DNA from 2 places in the Micromonospora sp. C51 genome. Region 2 is predicted to be linked to the other one. Evidence: predicted binding sites of a transcription regulator. Region 2 holds the regulator's gene; the other holds the start of a gene.
What was found. The regulator HspR, encoded in region 2, represses chaperone genes until heat shock. The targets are predictions, from matches to a motif close to TTGAGTNNNNNNNACTCAA.

Region 1 (10,644 bases), on a different contig from region 2:
GGCGGCCCCCACCCGCACCGAGTTGCGGGTGGATCTCTCCGGGGTCCGGCTGCTCTCCGCGGCCGGGGTCCGCACACTGGTCGCGGCTCGGCTCTGGGTGCGATCGCAGGGCGGCAACCTGGTGCTGGTCGACCCACCGCCTCTGGTCGAGCGGGTGCTGCGGGCCACCGGCCTGGGGCGGGTCATCCCGGTCGTCGGCACGACGCCGGAGCGGGTGCTCGCCGCGGCGTGACCGGCGGCGTGCCACCCGTCAGGTGGCGCACCGGGTGCGGGGTTCCGACGACGCGTCCGGCGCCGGGCACGGGCCGGCGCCGGACGCGTGCGGTCAGCGGACGCCGAGCAGGTCCACCACGAAGACCAGGGTCTCGTTGGGCTTGATGACGCCACCGGCACCGCGGCTGCCGTACCCGAGGTGCGGCGGGATGGTCAGCCGGCGTCGACCGCCGACCCGCATCCCCACCACGCCCTGGTCCCAGCCGGCGATGACCCGTCCACCGCCGAGCGGGAAGTCGAACGGCTCGCCCCGGTTCCAGGAGGCGTCGAACTCCGCGCCGGTGGAGTGCGACACCCCGACGTAGTGCACCCGGGCCACCTGCCCGGCCTCAGCCTCCGGGCCCTCGCCCACGGTGATGTCCTCGATCACGAGGTCGGCCGGCGGGGCGCCCTCGATCGGACCGATCTCGGGCTTGCTCGCTGCCTGGTTCATGCGGATTCTCCTGGTGCGTCGGTTCCGTCTCAGCACAATCCTGCCGGATGCTACGGCCCGGCGCGCCCCGTGGACCGATGTGGGCCACCGGTGGCCGAGCGCGCCGGACGCGGTGCGGCGGGCGTCACCGGTAGGTGACGCCCGCCGTGGGGGAGGTGATCAGGGTCAGCGGAGCCAGCCGAACCGCTTGACGATCGGCAGTCGTGCCCAGGTGCGGCCCAGGCCCCAGGTGTCACCGGCGTTCGTCACCGCGAGCAGGGCCAGCACGCCGGCGTAGACGAGGTGGTCGTCCATGAAGGGGTTGTTCTCCGGAGGCAGGACGGCCGTCCACATCAGCACCAGCAGCAGACCACCGGCCGCGGCGGCGACGCGCACCCCGATACCGAGCAGCAGTGCCGTACCGATGGCGGCCAGACCGATCATGAACAGCCAGTCGGCCCAGGCGGCTCCGGCGATGCTGTTGTAGAAGCCCTGGAACGGGCCGGCGGCACCGAAGCTGAGGAAGCCCTTGGTCGGGCTGCCCCCGTTGATCCAGGCGTTCTTCGCCTCGGTGGCGAACCCCAGGCCGAACACCTTGTCCAGGAAGGCCCAGAGGAAGACCCAACCGAGCGCCAGGCGGAGCCCGGCGAGCAGGTAGCGGGTGGCCCGGGTGCGGAGGTTCTGCTCCTGGTTGGTCTCGGCCACCGGGGTCTTGGCGGCGGTGTTCCGCTCGATCATCGCGGTCATCATGTCCACGTCCCTTCTCTGCTTCGCACCGCGTGTCCCGGTGGCACTTCCATTGGACGCCCGGGGAGCCGGCGGCGATCAGGGCCAGCGGGCCGTTGCCGGCCGGGACCTTCGACCCGTGTTCCCCGGGACCGGTGACCGGTGCCGGTCCTCGACGACCGTCCGGCGCAGTGGTCAGCGGGCGACGTACAGATCGGCGAGCTGGGCGGACAGCAGTGCGGGAGCCTCCGCCAACGACGGGCCGTACCAGGTCAGGTGCCGGCCGGACACCAGGGCGCAGGGAATGCCGGGAAACGCCTCCGGCCCGTCGTCGCGGGTGAAGCGGTACGGCTCGTCCGGCAGCACGACGAGATCCGGTGCCTGGTCCCGCAGCTGTGGCAGGGTCGGTCGTGGATACCGCTCCGGCTGCTCGGCGTACGGGTTGTCGACGCCGAGCCGGCGCAGCAGATCCCCGGCGAAGGTGTCGGCGCCGAGCACCACCCAGGGCCGCCGCCAGACCGGCACCACCGCGCGCCGGGAGACCGGCGTTTCCGGCAGCGCGGCCCAGGCTTGGCGGGCCTTCGTCAGCCAGTGCGGTTCCGCTGCCGATCCCAGCTCCCGAAGCAGGTCGGCCAGCTCGGTCAGCGCACCGTCCACTGTGCGCGGGTAGGTCACCCGGATCGGTACGCCCGCCGCGGCCAGGGCGGTGGCGTCCGCCCGTCGGTTCTCCTCGACGTTGAGCAGGACCAGGTCCGGACGCAGCGCGCGGACCCGGTCCAGGTCCGGATACTTGGTGCCGCCCACCCGTGGCACGTCCAGGTCCGCCGGGTGGGTGCACCAGTCGGTGGCACCGACCAGCACACCGGGCAGGGTCGCCGCCACCGCCTCGGTAAGCGACGGCACCAGGGACACCACCCGCACCCGTCCACCTCCTCGGCCGGCTGTCGGGCGGTCCGGCGTGGACCGTCGTCCGGTCACCGCCAGCCCGCCGGGGGAGCCGCCGGCATGATCGTCATCCTAGACTCGTCGGCCGACGGGAGGAGAGCCTTGTCGAGCTGCCCGCGCACCGTCGTCCGCCCCGCGGCCGCTGTCGGCCGGCAAGGAGAGGTTGAAGAGGACTCATGGGTACGACGATGATCGGTGACCACGATCGCGGGCTGGCGCAGGTGCCGGAGGACGCCGGGCGCGCCCCCGTGCAGGTCCGGGCGGAGCAGCGGGTACACGCCGGACTGCGCCTCGGCGAGATCGTCCGGCGTCGGCCGCCGGGTCTCACCGCGAGCCAGTGGAACATGGCCAGCCGGGCGGTGTTCGACCAGGTGGTCTGTACGGCGGCGACCGGACGGCCCGAGTTCGCCGTCGAGTTCCGGTCGCCGTCGATCGACGCCACCGCCAGGCGGGCCGAGCGGACCACCGAGGCTGTCGCCGCCGCGATCGGGCTGCCGCTGCTACGGGTCGTCTCGGCCACCCTGCGTACCGCCGGGCACGGGGCGCGGATCGTCGCGTACCTCGTCGACGCCCGTCGGTACGCCGCCGGTGCCGCCGGGTCTGACGTGGCGGACGTCGGGTTCCGGGACATCGTCGGCCGGCTACCCGACGGACGGGAGGGAGCGGTCAACGACCTCGGCGCGCTTGCCCGAGCCGAGGCGGTGCAGGCGTACGTGGCGCGTCGGCTGACCGATCCGATCCTGCGCGGGTTGCACGTGCGCTGGACGCGGGGGCCGGCCGAGGGTTGGAGCTGGGCCGAGGTGCGTCCGGGCGAGGTGCTGGTGGAGCGGGTGACCGTGCAGGCGTACGGCCTCTCCTGTGGCATCGAACCCGCCCGGCTGGCCGAGGACCTGGCCGTCCTCGCGGTCGGCGAGCGGCTGCGGACGATCGAGTCCGGCGCGTCGGCGCTGCTGCCACTCGCCGATCTGCTGGCCGACATTCGGCAGCTGCGGGATCGACGCGACGAACTCGTCGGCGATTTCGCCTACGACCATCTCTGCCAGCGGTGACCGCATCCTGAACGTTCGTCCAGCGAGGGCGGACGGTGACCGGCCGGGCGCGGAAAGAAACATCGAAAAAAAGTTGGCGGCCTTTGAACCGCCGTCGGAGCGGGCCCGTACCTCACCGCGAATGGACAGGATCTCCCCAACCCGCACCGGCAGGTGCGGCAGACGGTGCGGAAAGGGCATCGTCGTTCGTCGACGTGCCACCGGTGCGTTCAGGCGGTCCCCGTCGAACGCGCCAACCAAGATTCCGTTCGGTCCGTCGAGTCACGAATCAGGAACCGGATCGAGAAGGAGAGCAATTCGATGCGCAGGTCAACCCGGTCGCGCCGACCAACCGGTAACGCGCGGACCAAGCGACTTCTGGCCGTTGGCGCCACGCTCGCTGTCTTCGGCGGCGTCGTCGCCGTGACCCAGATCTCGTCGGCCGGTGACCGACGGTCAAACCAGCAGCAGCGACCGGTGGCGGCAGAATGTGTCGCACCCAGCCCCGGCGCCACCGCGCCGGCCGCTCGGGGCGCCACCACGACCCGCACCTGGCAGAACGGCCGCTGGGTGGTCAACCACTGGGGCGATGGGCAGCAGACCGTCGAGGAGTGTCAGGAGACTCGCGACGGCACCGACGGCGCGACCGACGGCGCTTTCGCGGTGGCCTGCCCGGACGTGGTCAGCCGGCTCCCGCAGGTGCCCGACCGGGCCCGCGCCGAGGTGGACCGTAACCTGAACGCGTTGCAGACCCAGATCACCGAGGCGGACGAGCGGCTCGCCGCAGAGGGTGACCGCGGCGAGGGGTTCATCCGTAACGCCATCCTCAATCCGCTGGCCAGCAAGCGTCGAGCGACTATCGGCCGGATCACGATCGCCATCGACCGCTTCGGCCCCCGGCCGCGCGGCCTCGGCAACCTCGCCACCTGCCAGGTGCAGCCGGTCGACAACAACAACGGCGGCAACGACGGCGGTAACAACGGCGGTAACGACGGGGACAACGACGGCGGAAACAACAACAACGGTCTCGACGTGCTGGCGAACAACTGCGACAACAGCCAGCTCCAGGCACACGACGGTTTCCAGAACGGCAACCGCTGCATCAGCACCGCCTTCGGCGAGGTCGGTGCCGCGGCCAACAACCCGTCGCTGCTGATCACCGACTTCCCGCAGCAGATCAACCGCAACGAGGGTTTCTCGATCCAGGTCAGCACCCGCAACCTGGTCCGGGACCGGTTCCTCCCGGCCGGCCAGGGCGGCTACTACCTGGAGAGCTCGCTGCTCAACGGGGAGGGCCTGACCCGCGGTCACTTCCACACCGCCTGCCGGATGCTGAACAACACGGACGAGGCGCCTGCGCCGGAGCCGGTGCCGGCCTTCTTCGTCGCGACCGAGGATGGCGGCGGCGGCGCCCAGCCGGACCAGGTGACCATCCAGATCCCGGGCCTGCCGGACTCCGGTACCGCGCAGTGCGCGGTCTGGGCCGGTGACGGTTCGCACCGCATCCCGATGTCGGAGCGGGCCAACCAGACCCCGGCCTTCGACGCGGTGCGCATCCAGGTCAACTGACGCCGACGACTGAGGCCGTGGGCTGAGACCAAACAGCGGGGCCGCCCGGAATTTTCCGGGCGGCCCCGCTGCAGGTAGGAAAGCCGGTGCAATCCTGCCGTGACCCGAGCCCTAACCGCGCCAGCGCGACATTCCCGCTGCTCAGCGGTTCTTGTACGCCTCGACCACCTCGACCGGGATGCGACCCCGTTCGGAAATCTTGTAGCCGTTCCGGACCGCCCATTCGCGGACTGCGCGGTTCTGCTCGCGGTTCATTCCGGGTGTGCCCGAACCGATGCCACGACGTGGGTTACGGCCCGTGTCGGCAGCGCCACGGCCGAGTCGTCGGCCGGCATTGATAAACGGATCCAACGCCTTCCGCAGGACACCCGCGTTCTCGTCGGAAACGTCGATGGTGTACGCCACGCCATCCAGGCTGAACTCGACCGTACGGTCGGCCTTTCCGCCGTCGAGGTCGTCAGTCAGCACCGTGATTACTTGTTTGGCCATCGTCGATTACTCCCTGTGTCTGACGGGGTGTGCTCAAAGTTTGACTGATCGTCCGCCAATTACGCAACAAAAGCGCGCCCTGCGGCGGTTCGCGTTTTGCGTGACATCGAAATCCCCGATTCCGGATCTGCTCCGCGTGGGCGCGGTCGACCATCTGTGCGCCTCGGCCGGCTCGCCGTGTGCTGGGTCACACGGCGGAACAACCGGGGCCCGTCGCGACTTGAGCCAGACACGCTCAACTCATATGCGATAGCAGGTGTTCGATGGCAACTCTTCCGGTACTTCCACTGACCGACGCCGTACTACTGCCCGGCATGGTCATTCCGGTGACCCTCGACCCGACCACCCAGGCCGCGGTCGACGCGGCCCGTGCCACCGGCGACCACACGCTGCTCGCCGTGCCCCGCCTGGACGGCGAGTACGGCTCCGTCGGCGCGGTCGCGACCATCGAGAAGGTCGGTCGGCTGCCCAGCGGCGAGCCGGCCGCCGTGATCCGCGGCATCGCCCGCGCGCGCATCGGCTCCGGGGTGCCCGGTCCCGGCGCGGCGCTGTGGGTCGAGGCGTCCGAGATCGACGAACCCGCCCCGGCCGGCAAAGCCCGGGAACTGGCCCGCGAGTACCGCGCCCTGGTCACCTCCGTGCTCCAGCAACGCGGCGCGTGGCAGGTCATCGACGCGGTGGAGCGGATGACCGACCTCGGCGAGCTGGCCGACTCGGCCGGCTACGCGCCCTGGCTCAGCCTGGCGCAGAAGACCGAACTGCTGGCCGCGCCGGACGTCACCGCGCGGCTGGAACTGCTCGTCGGCTGGGTGAAGGACCACCTGGCCGAGCAGGAGGTCACCGAGCAGATCAACTCCGAGGTACGCGAAGAACTGGAGAAGACGCAGCGGGAGTTCCTGCTGCGCCAGCAGCTCGCCGCGATCCGTAAGGAACTCGGCGAGGACGCCCCGGACGGCTCGGCCGACTACCGGTCCCGCGTCGAGACCGCCGACCTGCCCGAGAAGGTACGCGAGGCAGCCCTGCGGGAGGTCGGCAAACTGGAGCGGGCCAGCGACGCCTCCCCGGAGGCGGGTTGGATCCGCACCTGGCTCGACACGGTGCTGGAGATGCCGTGGAGCACGCGTACCGAGGACAACACGGACCTGGCCGCGGCGCGCGCCGTGCTCGACGCCGACCACGCCGGTCTGGCCGATGTCAAGGACCGCATCCTGGAGTACCTGGCGGTGCGCAACCGGCGGGCCGAGCGTGACCTCGGGGTGGTCGGCGGCCGTGGCTCCGGTGCCGTACTGGCCCTCGCGGGCCCGCCCGGTGTCGGCAAGACCAGCCTCGGCGAGTCCGTCGCCCGGGCACTCGGCCGGACGTTCGTTCGGGTCTCCCTCGGCGGCATCCGGGACGAGGCCGAGATCCGGGGACACCGTCGTACCTACGTGGGGGCGCTACCCGGGCGGATCGTCCGGGCGCTGCGCGAGGCGGGGTCGATGAACCCGGTGGTGCTGCTCGACGAGGTGGACAAGGTCTCCGCGGGGTACGCGGGCGACCCGGCCGCCGCCCTGCTGGAGGTGCTCGACCCGGCGCAGAACCACACCTTCCGGGACCACTACCTGGAGGTCGACCTCGACCTGTCCGACGTGCTGTTCCTGGCCACCGCCAACGTGGTGGAAGCCATCCCCGGGCCGCTGCTGGACCGGATGGAGCTCGTCACCCTGGACGGGTACACCGAGGACGAGAAGGTGGCCATCGCCCGGGACCACCTGCTGCCCCGGCAGCGGGAGCGGGCCGGGCTGACCGCCGACGAGGTCGACGTGGACCCCTCGGCGCTGGGTCGTATCGCGGGGGAGTACACCCGGGAGGCCGGCGTACGGCAGCTGGAGCGTGCCCTGGCGAAGATCATGCGGAAGGTGGCCGTGACCCTGGCCGACGACCCGACGCCCGCCCGCGTCGGCGCCGACGACCTGGTCCGCTACCTCGGCCGGCCGAAGCACACGCCGGAATCGGCGGAACGCACCGCGACACCTGGCGTGGCCACCGGCCTGGCGGTCACCGGTGCCGGGGGAGACGTCTTGTTCATCGAGGCGACCAGCATGGATGGCGAGCCGGGGCTGACCCTCACCGGCCAGCTCGGCGACGTGATGAAGGAGTCGGCGCACATCGCCCTGTCCTACCTGCGCGCCAACGGCCGTCGCCTCGGCCTGGACCCGAACGCCCTCGCCGGGCGGCGGATCCACCTGCACGTCCCGGCAGGCGCGGTGCCCAAGGACGGGCCCAGCGCCGGCATCACGATGGTCACCGCCCTGGCGTCGCTGGCCAGCGGCCGACCGGTACGTCCCGAGTTCGGGATGACCGGCGAGGTGACTCTCTCCGGGCGGGTGCTGCCCATCGGCGGCGTGAAGCAGAAGCTCCTCGCCGCTCACCGGGCCGGACTGACCGAGGTGATCATCCCGGCCCGCAACGAACCGGACCTGGACGACCTGCCGACCGAGGTTCGCGAGGCGCTGACCGTGCACACCCTGGCCGACGTCGCCGACGTACTCGCGTTGGCGCTGCGCCCGGCCGAGATCGACCCGGCGTCGTTGGGCGGGCAGCGCGTCACCGCCGCCTGACCGTGCTCGCGCCCCCGGTCACCCGACCGGGGGCGCGGCACGGCGCAGCAGGCGACGGAAACCCGGGCGCGGGAAGGTGACCGAGCTCAGCGGCGGTCGCGGCGGTCGCCGCCGTCGAATCGGCGCTCGTTGGGACGTCCCTCCCGGTCGCGGCGGACGGTGGCCTTACGGCCCTTGATGGTGCTGCCGCGCAGCCCGGCGATGACCTCGTCGGCGACGTCGAGAGGCACTTCGACCAGGGAGAAGCGATCAGCTATCTCGATCGAGCCGATGTCCCGGCCCCGGACCCCGGTCTCCCCGGTGATCGCGCCCACCAGATCCTGCGGGCGCACCCCGGCCCGCCGGCCCACCCCGATGAAGACCTGGGTGGTGCCGGCGGTGCGGGGCCGCGCCGGTCGGCGCTCGCCCCGGCCCTCGTACCCCGCCGACCGGCCCTCCCGAGGCGGGCGGACCGCGACCTGCGGGATCTCCTCCTCGGCCTCGTCGGAACCGGGCAGCGTCGCCTCGTGGGCCAGCTTCACGGCGGCGAGCGCCACCTCCATCAGGTCGAACTCGTCGCTGAGCGTCTCGACGATCACCCGGAACGGGTCCAGGTCGTCCTCCAGCAGGCTTTCCCGCAGCGCGGCCTGGGTCAGCTCCAGCCGACGGGTCCGTAGATCGGCGACCGTGGGGATCTTGTCGATGGTGATCCGCTGCCCGGTGACCCGCTCGATGGTCTTGAGCATCCGGTGTTCCCGGGGCTCGGCCAGGGTGATCGCCACCCCCTCCCGGCCGGCTCGGCCCACCCGACCGATGCGGTGCACGTACGACTCAGGTGCCGACGGCACGTCGAAGTTGACCACGTGGCTGAGCTGCTCGACGTCGAGCCCACGGGCCGCCACGTCGGTGGCGACCAGCAGATCGGCGGTGCCGGCGCGTAGCCGCCCCATCACCCGGTCCCGCTGCTCCTGGCTCATGCCGCCGTGCAGCGCCTCCGCCCGGTAACCGCGACCGTTCATCGTCTCGGTGAGCCGGTCCACCTCCTCCCGGCTGCGGCAGAACACGATCGCCGCGGTGGGCGACTCGACGTCCAGCACCCGCCCCAGCGCCGCTGGTTTGTGCGCCCGCGCCACCAGGTACGCGCTCTGCCGTACCCGGGGCGCCTCACCGGCCACCGGCTGCTCGCGGGCGATCAGGATGCGCACCGGATCGGTCAGGTGCGCTCGGGCCATCCCGTCGATACGCGCCGGCATGGTGGCCGAGAACAGCACCGTCTGCCGCTGCTCGGGGGTGTGTTCCAGGATCGCCTCGATGTCCTCGGCGAAGCCCATGTCGAGCATCTCGTCGGCCTCGTCCAGCACGACCGTGGCGAGATTGCCCAGCCGCAGCGTGCCCCGGGCGATGTGGTCCAGCGCACGACCGGGAGTGGCCACCACGACGTCGATGCCGGCGTCCAGCGCCCGCAACTGTCGACCGATCGGCTGCCCACCGTAGATCGGTAACACCCGCGCACCGAGGTCCTTGCCGTAGCGGTGGAACGCCTCGGAGACCTGCACCGCGAGTTCCCGGGTCGGCACCAGCACCAGCGCGTGCGGGTCGTCCCCCGCCCGGTCGTCGGGCATCCGCTGCAACAGCGGCAGGGCGAACGCCGCCGTCTTGCCCGTTCCCGTCGCCGCCTGCCCGAGCAGATCCCGGCCGCTCAGCAGCGGTGGGATCGCCTCCCGTTGGATCGGCGTGGGCTCCTCGTACCCGAGCCCGGCGAGCGCGGCGAGCAGTTCGGGTCGTAGGCCGAGTTCCGTGAAGGCGGGCGGCTCGGCGGACGGGTCGGGCAGTACGGGCGTGGAACTCATGGGTCAAGCCTTTCATCACCTCCCCCGAACTGCTGCGGCGACCACCCGAACATGTGCGCGGCGTCGCCGAGGGCGGTACCACCACGGACGTTGCCGTCTCGTCGACGGCTGTCCGGCATCGCGGGAGGCGGATCGCCGTGCGGACCTCGCCGCGACACCGCCACCGTTCCTGGACACCGCACTAGCATCGGGTCGTGACAGTCACCGCGCCGGTCGGCGGTCCGCAGGAGGCCCTCCTGCGACGGGTGATCGCGTACTTCGCCGCCAACGGTGTCGGCGACACCAGCCTGCGTACGCTCGCGGCCGAGATCGGGACCAGCCACCGGATGCTGATCTACCACTTCGGCTCCCGCGATGGGCTGCTCACCGCGATGGTCGAGGCCGTCTGGCGGGACCAGCAGGAACTGCTCGACTCGCTGCTGCGCGAGGCGGTCGATGACCCGTACGACGGCGCCTGGCGTTTCTGGGTCCGGCTCGCCGACGATCGGGCGTTCGCGCCGCTGTTCTTCGAGATGTCGGCGGCGGCGATGCAGGGGCACGCCTGGGCCAGCGCCTTGCGCACCTGGATCACCTTCTGGACCGACCGGCTCGGCTGGTTCTTCGAGGAGGTGGGCCACCCGCCCGCGCAGGCGCGGATCCAGGCGCGGATGGCGATGGCGATGACCCGGGGCGTCCTGTTCGAGTTGGCGCTCACCGGCGACCGGGCGACGGCGGACGCCACCATGGCGGCCTTCCTGCGTTCCACCCGGCCGATCAGCCGGGCCAGGTGACGC
Region 2 (10,644 bases):
GGGATGTCGCGGCCGGCGGGTGGCCAGACGGCTGCCGGTTCGGCGCGGGGCACGAACCAGCGGTGGGCCGGCGGCAGCGCCAGCAGCAGCACCACCGCCGCCGTGAGCAGGAAGACCAGCAGCACCCCGAGGCCCACCAGCGGAAAGAACATGTCGAACGGATTCGGCTGGTCGTACAGCGCCTCGATGAAGTCCGACTCCTGCCAGAATTCGTCGTCCGGTGGCGGCACGTCCTCCGGGTAAGACTCGTCGACGTACGGCCCCTCGGCCATCGCGAACGCCAGACCGAACGGAATCAGGAACGCGCCGGCACAGCCCTGGGCGACGCAGAGCAGCAGTTGCACGCCACCGGCGACGAAGACCATGACCCGGGCGGTGTTGCTGCCCGCACGTACCCGGGGCGCGGTCAGGCCCAGCCAGAGCGCCAGCAGCAGGGCGGGTACGCCGAACACCGCCGCCATCATGACGCTGTTCCAGCGCTCCGCGCGTACCTGGTCCGGGTCCGCGTTCGGCACCTGCCGCACCGCCTGGTCAACTGCGTGGTTCCAGTCGATCGCCGCCAACACCAGCAACGTGACGAGGCCGAGCAGGATCACCACGGTGGCGAGTTGCAGCCAGAAGGCCACCGTGACGGTGCCGGGACGCGGCGGACGGGGTGGGGGTACGGCTGCCGGAGCTTCGGCGGTCGCGGTCATGTCGCGGACGGTACGGCCCGATCGCAAGCCTCGGCAGCGCCGTTTGGGCAGACTCGTCCCGGTGGACGGATCATGCTCCGTTGAGTCGCTCGACCGCGTACTCGCCGACCGTGGTGCTTCCCATCACGCAGCCGGTCATCGTGTTCAGCTCCGCCGGGTCTTCGCGCAGCGCCGTCCAGGCCGCCCGCCCGGCCGCCGGGTCGAGCCGTTCCAGCAGGGTGGCGGCGTACACGCGGCCCGCGGGGGCACCGCCGGTGAGCAGCCGGTCGAGCAGGTCGCGTACCTCCTCCGGGTGGTCGGCCACGGCCGCCGCGACGCGCTGGTACGCCTCGGTCTCGGGCAGCAGCGTGCCCGCGATGCCGACCCCGCCGAACGCCAACGTGCTGGCGTGGCCGAGTTCCGCGACGGCCCTCGCCAACTCCGACTCCTTCTTGCGCCGCATGCCGAACATGTCTCCATCCTCGCCCCGGGAGCCCGCCTCCGCCCGTCGGAGGCGGGCCCGGTGCGACGGGTTCAGCTGGACGTGACCGACAGGCCGTCCTTGCTGTCCCGGAGGTCGACCCGCACCGCGTCGCCGTCGCGGACCTCGCCGGCGAGCAGCGCCCTGGCGAGTTGGTCGCCGATCGCCGACTGGACCAGCCGACGCAGCGGCCGGGCACCGTAGATCGGGTCGTACCCGTGCTCGGCGAGCCAGCCACGGGCGTCCTCGGTGACGTCCAACGTCAACCGGCGGTCGGCGAGACGTCGACCCAACCGCGCCAGTTGGATGTCCACGATGGCCCGGAGGTCGTCACCGTGCAGGGCGGCGAAGACCACGATGTCGTCGAGTCGGTTGAGGAACTCCGGCTTGAAGTGCGACCGGACCGTCGCCAGAACGCCCTCACGGCGCTGCTCCTCGGCCAACGTCAGGTCGCTGATCACCGCCGAACCGAGGTTCGAGGTGAGGATCAGGATGGCGTTGCGGAAGTCGACCGTACGCCCCTGGCCGTCGGTGAGCCGACCGTCGTCGAGCACCTGGAGCAGGACGTCGAAAACGTCCGGGTGGGCCTTTTCCACCTCGTCCAGCAGGATCACCGAGTACGGCCGGCGGCGCACCGCCTCGGTGAGCTGGCCGCCCTCCTCGTAGCCGACGTAGCCGGGCGGTGCGCCGACCAGACGGGCCACGGAGTGCTTCTCGCCGTACTCGCTCATGTCGATGCGGACCATGGCCCGCTCGTCGTCGAAGAGGAACTCGGCGAGCGCTTTGGCCAACTCGGTCTTGCCGACACCGGTCGGGCCGAGGAAGAGGAAGCTGCCGGTCGGACGGTCCGGGTCGGCGACTCCGGCCCGCGCGCGGCGGACGGCGTCGGAGACCGCGGCGACCGCCTCGGCCTGGCCGACCACGCGCCCGCGCAGCGACTCCTCCATCCGCAGCAGCTTGGCGGTTTCACCCTCCAGCAACCGGCCGGCGGGAATGCCGGTCCACGAGGCGACGACCGCGGCGATGTCGTCCGCGCCGACCTCCTCCTTGAGCATCGCGCCGGCGGACTGGAGTCGCGCCAACTCCTCCTCGGCGGTGGCCAGTTCGGCCTGGAGGGCGGGGATCCGGCCGTACCGCAGCTCGGCGGCGCGTTCCAGCTCGCCGTCGCGCTCGGCCCGTTCGGCCTCGCCACCGAGCCGCTCCAGTTCCTCCTTGGCGGTGGAGAGCTTGGTGATGTGGCTCTTCTCCAGTTGCCACCGCTCGGAGAGGGCGGTGAGCTGCTCGCGCTTGTCGGCCAGCTCCTTGCGTAGCCGCTCCAGCCGCTCGGCGGACGCCGCGTCCGGCTCCTTGGCCAGCGCCATCTCCTCGATCTCCAGCCGGCGCACCGCTCGCTCGATCTCGTCCACCTCGACCGGACGCGAGTCGATCTCCATCCGGAGCCGGGAGGCGGACTCGTCGACCAGGTCGATCGCCTTGTCCGGCAGGAACCGGTCGGTGATGTACCGGTCGGAGAGAGCAGCGGCGGCGACCAGGGCGGCGTCGGTGATCCGTACGCCGTGGTGCACCTCGTAGCGCTCCTTGAGCCCGCGCAGGATGCCGATGGTGTCCTCCACGGTGGGCTCACCGACCAGTACCGGCTGGAAGCGGCGCTCCAACGCCGGATCCTTCTCGATGTGCTCGCGGTACTCGTCGAGCGTGGTCGCGCCGACCATGCGCAGCTCGCCACGGGCGAGCATCGGCTTGAGCATGTTGCCGGCGTCCATCGAGCCCTCGCCCTTGCCGGCACCCACGACGGTGTGCAGCTCGTCGAGGAAAGTAATGACCTGCCCGTCAGAGTTCTTGATCTCCTCCAGGACGGACTTCAGCCGCTCCTCGAACTGGCCCCGGTACTGTGCGCCCGCCACCATGGCGCCGAGGTCGAGCGAGACGAGTTTCTTGTCGCGCAGCGACTCCGGCACGTCGCCGGCCACGATCCGCTGCGCCAGGCCCTCGACGATCGCGGTCTTGCCGACACCGGGCTCGCCGATCAGCACCGGGTTGTTCTTGGTACGCCGGGACAGCACCTGGATCACCCGGCGGATCTCGGAGTCCCGGCCGATCACCGGGTCGATCTTGCCGTCCCGCGCGCTCGCGGTCAGGTCCACGCCGTACTTGGTAAGCGCCTGGTAGGTCTGCTCCGGATCGGCGGTGGTCACCCGGCGGTCCCCGCCGCGTACCGTCGGGAAGGCGGCCACCAGGCTCTCCTCGGTGGCACCGGCGGCCTTGAGCGCGGCGGACACGGCCCCGCCGACCCGGGCCAGCCCGGCGAGCAGGTGCTCGGTGGAGGTGTACTCGTCGCCCAGCGGGCGGGCGATCTGCTCGGCGGCGCCGATGGCGTTGACGAACTCGCGGGCCAGGGTCGGCTCGGCGATGCTGGAGCCGCGGGCGGCGGGCAGCGCGTCGACGGCCCGTTGGGTGGCCCGGCGCAGCTCGGTCGGGTCGGCCCCGACGGCGCGCAACAGGCCGGCAGCGGTCGAGCCCTCGGTGTCCAGCAGCGACAGCAGCAGGTGCCACGGTTCCACGGTGGCGTGCCCGCGCTGGTTGGCCAGGGCGACGGCACCGGTGATGGTCTCGCGGCTCTTGGTGGTGAGGCGTTCGGTGTTCATGGGCTCCCCTGGATCGGTGTGTCCACTGATACCGACAGAACCAGAGTTGAGTCTATTCCGCTCAACCTCACTGATGTGATCTCCGTCACCCTCCTTCGCCATCTCCATATCAGGCGACCACCAGACCCGCAACGTGCTGGAAATTTCCACCACCGCGACAGCGGAGATCAAACGGTTACGCGGAGTTACCAAGTCAGCGTTCGAATGTCGCCGAATAACTTGTCCGACCATTGATGTCAACCGAGGCCAGCCATCGATTGAACCGCCGGCAATACCGCAGCAGCCAGGGTCCGACAAGACCTCTTGACGGAGGGTTTACCTGATAAACCACAAGTGTGTTTTGTCACCCAGCGGAGGGGTTCTCACGCAGGTCTGCTTGTTGAAGCTTGGGAATAGACCACAACCACTCCTGAGAGGACGGGGCACATGCACGTGATGACACGAGTCGCGAGTGTTTTCGCGATGGCGGTGGTAACTGTCGCCGGAACTGCCAACGCTGCGCACGCCGCGGACAAGGACGAGTCGACCGCCCTTTCGACGCGCGGCCAGGCCGCGTATCAACAACAGCAACTCCGTGCTCTTGCCGCAGCCGGTGACTGTGGAGTGCGGGTAGACCTGCCACACGCTTCCTACACCACCGACAACCAGATCCACACCAGGGTCGAGTCCTTCTGTCAGGGCACCACGATCGTCAACAACACGATCACCGGCAAGAGTTACCGATCCCGCTGGTACGGCTGGGAGCACAGGAGGACCAAGACGAACGGCCCGAAAACAGCCTGGCGGGTTCGGGTGACCGTGGACGTCGATTGCGACTACGGCTCCTGGCACCGCTGGCGGACCGAAGGATTCGGCAGCGGAATTCTCGACGGACAGCCGGTCAGTGCCGCGGCGTACGAAGAGAACGACGACGAGATTCAGTGTGGTTCCAACAACTGACACCCATCCCGGTAAGCATCGGTGGCGTACGGCCGTCATCGCGTATGCCAGCGCGGTGACGGCCGCCGTCATGCTGCTCGCCACGACCGGATGCCGTCCGGAGCACCACCAGACCGGCCCAGCAGCGGGAAGCAACTCCCACCAGGGCGATATGCCGTACCTGTCCGATGCACTCCTCACCGCTCCGCTGGAGCCGCCGGCACTGAGCCTCGTCACGGCGGAGGAACGACGGCCACTACGGAGAATCATGATCGACTGGTCGGCTCGTGGCGGGCCGGTCACCGGTCCACCACGGCACGTCGACTGGCCGGAGGTCCGGCTTGCCAGGGCGACCAGACGGGTGACCATGGAGTTCGGGACAGCGCAGCTGCCGTCCCGCGTGGTTCTCTACCGCTATCCCGCAACGGGAGCCGATGGCATACCGGACGAGGACACCGGCACCGAGACGATCTGCGGCTACTCGGCTCCGGCGGCGGCCTGCTCGCGATCGGATGGCGGAGACCGGCCGGCACGAGTGAGTGTGGCACTCGATGTCGAAGAGGGCACGTACTGGGTGGTTCACGCTGCTTGGCCCGTGCTCGTGGGTCGCGGTTCCACCCAGGACGTGCCCATCGTCTCGGCATCATGGGTGGTCAGGGTCGACCGTATGGAAGGACGACGCGGATGAACGTGACGAGGTGGCTGTCCCTGATGACCCGCGACGCGGTCACCTCGGCGAGCGCAAGCGTCGGCACGACCGGTCCGCACGACACTTTCGAGCAGGTGTCCGAGCACCGACTGCGTGCGACCAGCATGCTGAGCTGGTCCTACACCGCCAGGGACGACCACGGCGAAATGCGGTGGTGCTGTGACGGCCAGAACCTGGTGCAGGTGCGCGTTGACGGTGAACGGCTCAGCTCGCCGGTGCCTGGCGAGGACACCCTCGACGACCCTCGGTATTTCTACTCGTGGCCGGCGGTAGTGGACGCCTGGTTCGTGGAGATGCTCCGCCCGGTAGACCTCCTCGCCCGGGTGGTCGTGTCGGCGGTGACCGGGCCGGACGCCAGCGGCCTGATCCACCTCGAGGCCAGTCCGATGGGCAACGAACCGTCGCCGTACAACGGATTTTCCCTACCCGACCGGAGGGCGCTGCGGATCGCTCTCGACCCCGAGCGGGGTTGCCTGGTCACGGTGACCGTGAATCACGTTGACCGCCCCCCGCTGACCTGCCGCCTCACCCAGCTTGAATGAGTCGCCCGGCAACCGTCCGTGACCGCTGACACGCAGGCCGTACCCGCTGCGCCGACCTCGTAGGCCGGACGCCGTGCCGGTAGCGTTGCCCGGGTGCGAGTACGTGTCGAACAGACTGCCTTACCGGGGATCGGCGTACGTCATGACATGATGACGGAGTCCGGCCGGCGGTTGGGGGTCGTCTCCCACCGCAGCGGTCGCCGCGACCTCGTCCTGTACGACGCGGACGACCCGGACGGTTGCTCGGCGGACATCCCACTCACCGACGACGAGGCGGGGGCGCTGGCCGACATCCTGGGCGCGTCGCTGATCCTCGGGCAGCTCTCCGGGCTGCGCGAACAGGCCGCTGGCCTGCTCACCGAGCAGATCGCCGTCCCGGCCTCCTCCACCTATGTCAACCGGCCCCTCGGTGACGCGAAGGTGCGCACCCGCACGGGAGCCTCGATCGTGGCGATCCTGCGCGCCGGCGAGGTTATCGTTTCGCCGAGTCCGACGTTCCGCCTCGCCGCCGGCGACGTGCTCGTCATCGTCGGCAACCGGCAGGGCCTGGACGGGGCAAGCGCGATCTTCGCCGCCGACGATCCCGCCGGCTGAGCCCGATGCACGACTTCAGCACCCTGCTCATCGAGGTCGGCGGGTTGCTGTTCCTGCTCGGGTTGCTCGGCCGGCTGGGCCGCCGGGTCGGGCTCTCGCCGATCCCGCTCTATCTGCTGGCGGGGCTGGCCTTCGGTCACGGCGGCGTGCTGGAGCTAAGCGCCAGCGAGGAGTTCTTCGCGATCGGCGCCGAGATCGGTGTGATCCTGCTGCTGGTGATGCTCGGCCTGGAGTACTCCGCCGACGAACTCGTGGGCAGCCTGCGGTCGGCCGCGCCGGCAGGACTGCTCGACGCGCTGTTGAACGCGCTGCCCGGTGCGGCATTCGCGCTGCTGCTCGGTTGGGGTTGGGTGGCTGCGGTGGTGCTCGGCGGGATCACCTGGGTCTCGTCCTCGGGGGTGATCGCCAAGGTTCTGGCCGACCTGGGTCGACTCGGTAACCGGGAGACCCCCGTGATCCTCTCCGTGCTGGTGGTCGAGGACCTCGCGATGGCCTTCTACCTGCCACTGCTGACCGCTCTGCTGGCCGGAGTCGGATTCGTCAAGGGCGGTGTCTCCCTCGCCGTCGCGGTGCTGACCGTGATCGCCGTGCTGGTGGTGGCCCTTCGTTATGGCAACGTCCTCTCCCGGGCGTTGTCGGCCGGCAGCGCCGAGGCACTGCTGCTCGGGGTACTCGGACTGACCCTCCTGGTCGCCGGGGTCGCCGCGAAGTTGCAGGTGTCGGCGGCGGTGGGCGCGTTCCTGGTCGGCATCGCGCTCTCCGGGCCGGTCGCCCACCACGCAACCGAGCTGCTGACTCCGCTGCGGGACCTCTTCGCCGCCGTGTTCTTCGTCTTCTTCGGCCTCGCCACCGATCCACGGCACATCCCACCGGTGCTGCTACCGGCGCTGCTGCTCGCGCTGGCCACCATGGGGACCAAGACGCTTACCGGCTACCTGGCCGCCCGGCGGACGGGCATCGCCGAACCGGGCCGCTGGCGCGCCGGCCTGGCACTGGTACCCCGGGGCGAGTTCTCCATCGTCATCGCCGGAATCGCGGTGGCCTCCGGCACCGTTTCACCGAAACTGGCGGCACTGGCGGCGACGTACGTGCTGATCACGGTCGTCACCGGGCCGGTGCTGGCCCGGCTGCCCGACCTCGCCTGGTTCAAGGGTTGGCTACGGGCCCGAGCCGCGGCGCAGCGGGCCCGGGCGGCGGCCGCGTCGAACCGAGCGTGAGCGTCGAATCAGCCGATTCCACCGTCCGGAGGGCCCGCGTCGACCAAGAGATGCCGAATTGCTTCCCGTAGGGGCTACCGGTACTCACCGGTACCGCGTTAACGTGTCGCCCCAGCAGCCAGGGTTCGCGGTGGGCGGACGCCCCCGCGGGCGAAAGCGGAAGGTTGGCCGGTGAGCGTGCAGGAGTCAGCGTTCCACGGCTTCGCCAACCCCGTCGACCCAACCCCGGCGGAGTTGCGAGCGTGGGCCTACCACCCCGATTCCGTCCCGTTGACGTCGATGCCGCCGGACTGGGACCTGCTGGTCTCCGGTGACCGGTTGGTGATGACGCTGTTCGAACTCGCCATGGACACCCGCTGTCCGGCGCGTCGGTTCGCGCTGCACTGTCTCTACATCTACGCCGCCGACGGGATCCGGACGAACTTCCGGGCACATCCGAAGCGCCGCTTCCGGAAGCTGGTCGACCAGGCCGAGCGCAACGGCGACGAGATGATGCGCACCTGGGCGCACAACAGTCGGGTACTGCTGACCCGACCGGAGCTTTTCGTGTACCGGGAGTGGTGCGAGGGCGGGCTGGTGCGGGAGAACCGCCGACTTTGAACGCCGAACGGGCCGGGACCCCCCGTGGCTCCCGGCCCGCACGTCGGCGGATCGTCAGCGCGACCCGCCCCGCTCGCGACGGTGCTGATCGCTGCGCACCTGGCCGGCACCATGGCCGACCCGGCCGCTGTCCGCGGCGACCCGATCGCCCCGGCCGCTGAACCTGCCGGCCTGGACCTGGTCGGAGAAGCGTCCCTTGGTGATCCGGTCGAACCGGTGCTGGACGTTCTCAGCCAGGTCGTCGAGGCGTTGCTCCGTCTCCTCGGCCACCTTCCTCGCCGATTCCGTCATGGCTCCCCCCGCCAGTTCGGAGTCCGGATTGAGATGGTTTAGACCTGATTTCTGAAGACTAGTCGAGGCAACCTGTCTCTCGCTCGGGTTTCCGGAACCACGAGCGGCGCAGCACCCGCGGACACGCGAAAGGGGTGTGGCTCCGTCGGAGCCACACCCCTTTCGCCGTAGCGGCCGTCAGCGCCCGGAGCTGCGTCGGGGACGCCAGACCACCAGGGCGGTCGAGGTCTGGTTGGTGGGGACGAGATCCCGACCGGGGAAGCGGGCCAGCGACTCCAGCTCGGCCATCCGGCGGTACGCGGCGTCGAGTTCCGCCTCCAGCTGGGCGACCCGCTGCTGTGCCTGCTCCAGCAGTTGCTCCAACCCGATGATCCGCTTGATCCCGGCGAGGTTGACGCCGTCGTCCTGACTGAGCCGCTGCACCTCGCGCAGCAGCACCACGTCCCGGACGCTGTACCGCCGCCCGCCACCGGCCGCCCGGCCGGCCTGCACCAGGCCGAGCCGGTCGTACTGGCGCAGTGTCTGCGGATGCATGCCCGCCATCCGCGCCGCAACCGAGATCATCAGCACCTTGGCCTCGTATGCCGGGTCATCCGAGCCGACGAACCCGTCCATCCCGCTCACCTCCGCACCGCTTCACCGATCAACCGAACCGACGCACCCGCGCGTCGAGATGTTCCCGGGCCGCCGGCGGGGTCTGCTCGGCGAACGTCTCCAGCGCGGCCCGCGCCTCGTCCGAGATCCGCGCTGGCACCACCACGTCCAGGGTGACCAGCAGATCGCCCTGCTGTCCGTCCCGGCGGCTGACCCCCTTGCCCCTGGCCCGCAGGATGCGACCGCTCGGCGTACCTGGCGGCACCCGCAGGGTCACCGGACCGTCGAGCGTCGGCACCCGCAGGTCGGTGCCGAGGACGGCCTCCGCGAATGTGATCGGCACGGTCAGGGTGAGGTCGTCGCCGGTACGCCCGAAGACCTCGTCCGGGCGAACCTTCACGTGCACGAACAGATCACCCGCCGGACCGCCGCGCTCACCCGGCTCGCCTCGGCCGGCCAGCCGGATCCGCTGGCCGTCGGCCACCCCGGCGGGAAAGCGGACGTTGAGCGTACGGGTCTTGGTGACTCCGCCGGTGCCCTGGCACTCCGGGCACTTCTCGTCCACCACCGTGCCCACGCCCTGACAGTTGCGGCAGGGCTCGGAAAAACTGAACGCACCCTGGTTCCGGTTGGTGACCCCGGCACCGTGGCAGACCGGACAGGTACGTGGCACGGTGCCGGGCTTGGCACCGTTGCCGTGGCAGGTGTCGCAGACGCCGGGCGCGCGCAGCGTCAGCGGCAGGGTCACGCCGCGTACCGCGTCGTTGAAGTCGAGCGCCACCTCGGTCTCGATGTCCCGGCCCCGAGCCGGACCTGGTGCGCCCGCAGCCCCGCCACCGCCGGAGAAGATCGAGCTGAACAGGTCGGAGATGTTGCCACCGGCGAACCGGCCGCCGCCCGGCTGCGCACCACCGAACAGGTCGGAGACGTCGAACGGCGCACCGCCCGGCTGGCCGCCCTGACGGGCGCCACGCCGGAACGCGCCCGAGCCGAAGAGCGAGCGCATCTCGTCGTACTCGCGGCGCTTGGCGTCGTCGCCGAGCACCGCGTACGCCTCGGACACCGCTTTGAAGCGTTCCTCGGCCTTGGCGTCGCCGGGGTTGTGGTCCGGGTGCGACTCGCGGGCCAGCTTGCGGTACGCCTTCTTGATCTCATCAGCCGGTGCGGCTTTCGCCACGCCCAGGACCGCGTAGTAGTCCTTCTCGATCCAGTCCTTCGAACTCACCCGTACACCTCCTCCCCACCTCCGGGCCCGGTCCGCCCCGCCCGCCGGGTCTCGGCGAGCGGGGCGGCCGGATCACCGTCGCGCACTATTCCGGGTCGGCGACCGCGACCAGCGCGGGCCGCAGCAGTCGCTCACCGACCTGGTAGCCCCGACG

Region 1: a site for HspR is predicted at 5,663-5,681, ahead of lon (endopeptidase La). Genes of this name have one in related genera too.

What each region holds. Positions count from the first base shown of each region.
Region 1 covers NZ_JAGPXQ010000004.1:254,258-264,901, reverse strand. The annotation lists gene KBX50_RS08140 (anti-sigma factor antagonist) at 1-232, shown strand, start outside; gene KBX50_RS08135 (FKBP-type peptidyl-prolyl cis-trans isomerase) at 326-706, opposite strand; gene KBX50_RS08130 (DoxX family membrane protein) at 872-1,432, opposite strand; gene KBX50_RS08125 (helical backbone metal receptor) at 1,607-2,332, opposite strand; gene KBX50_RS08120 (DUF2726 domain-containing protein) at 2,533-3,405, shown strand; gene KBX50_RS08115 (hypothetical protein) at 3,706-4,953, shown strand; gene KBX50_RS08110 (Lsr2 family protein) at 5,095-5,442, opposite strand; gene lon (endopeptidase La) at 5,706-8,042, shown strand; gene KBX50_RS08100 (DEAD/DEAH box helicase) at 8,129-9,871, opposite strand; gene KBX50_RS08095 (TetR/AcrR family transcriptional regulator) at 10,066-10,641, shown strand.
Region 2 covers NZ_JAGPXQ010000017.1:90,559-101,202, reverse strand. The annotation lists gene KBX50_RS33395 (hypothetical protein) at 1-695, opposite strand, end outside; gene KBX50_RS18575 (hypothetical protein) at 766-1,146, opposite strand; gene clpB (ATP-dependent chaperone ClpB) at 1,209-3,800, opposite strand; gene KBX50_RS18565 (hypothetical protein) at 4,263-4,739, shown strand; gene KBX50_RS18560 (hypothetical protein) at 5,403-5,969, shown strand; gene KBX50_RS18555 (cation:proton antiporter regulatory subunit) at 6,063-6,563, shown strand; gene KBX50_RS18550 (cation:proton antiporter) at 6,569-7,780, shown strand; gene KBX50_RS18545 (hypothetical protein) at 7,952-8,380, shown strand; gene KBX50_RS18540 (hypothetical protein) at 8,435-8,671, opposite strand; gene KBX50_RS18535 (heat shock protein transcriptional repressor HspR) at 8,849-9,286, opposite strand; gene dnaJ (molecular chaperone DnaJ) at 9,315-10,490, opposite strand; gene grpE (nucleotide exchange factor GrpE) at 10,576-10,644, opposite strand, start outside.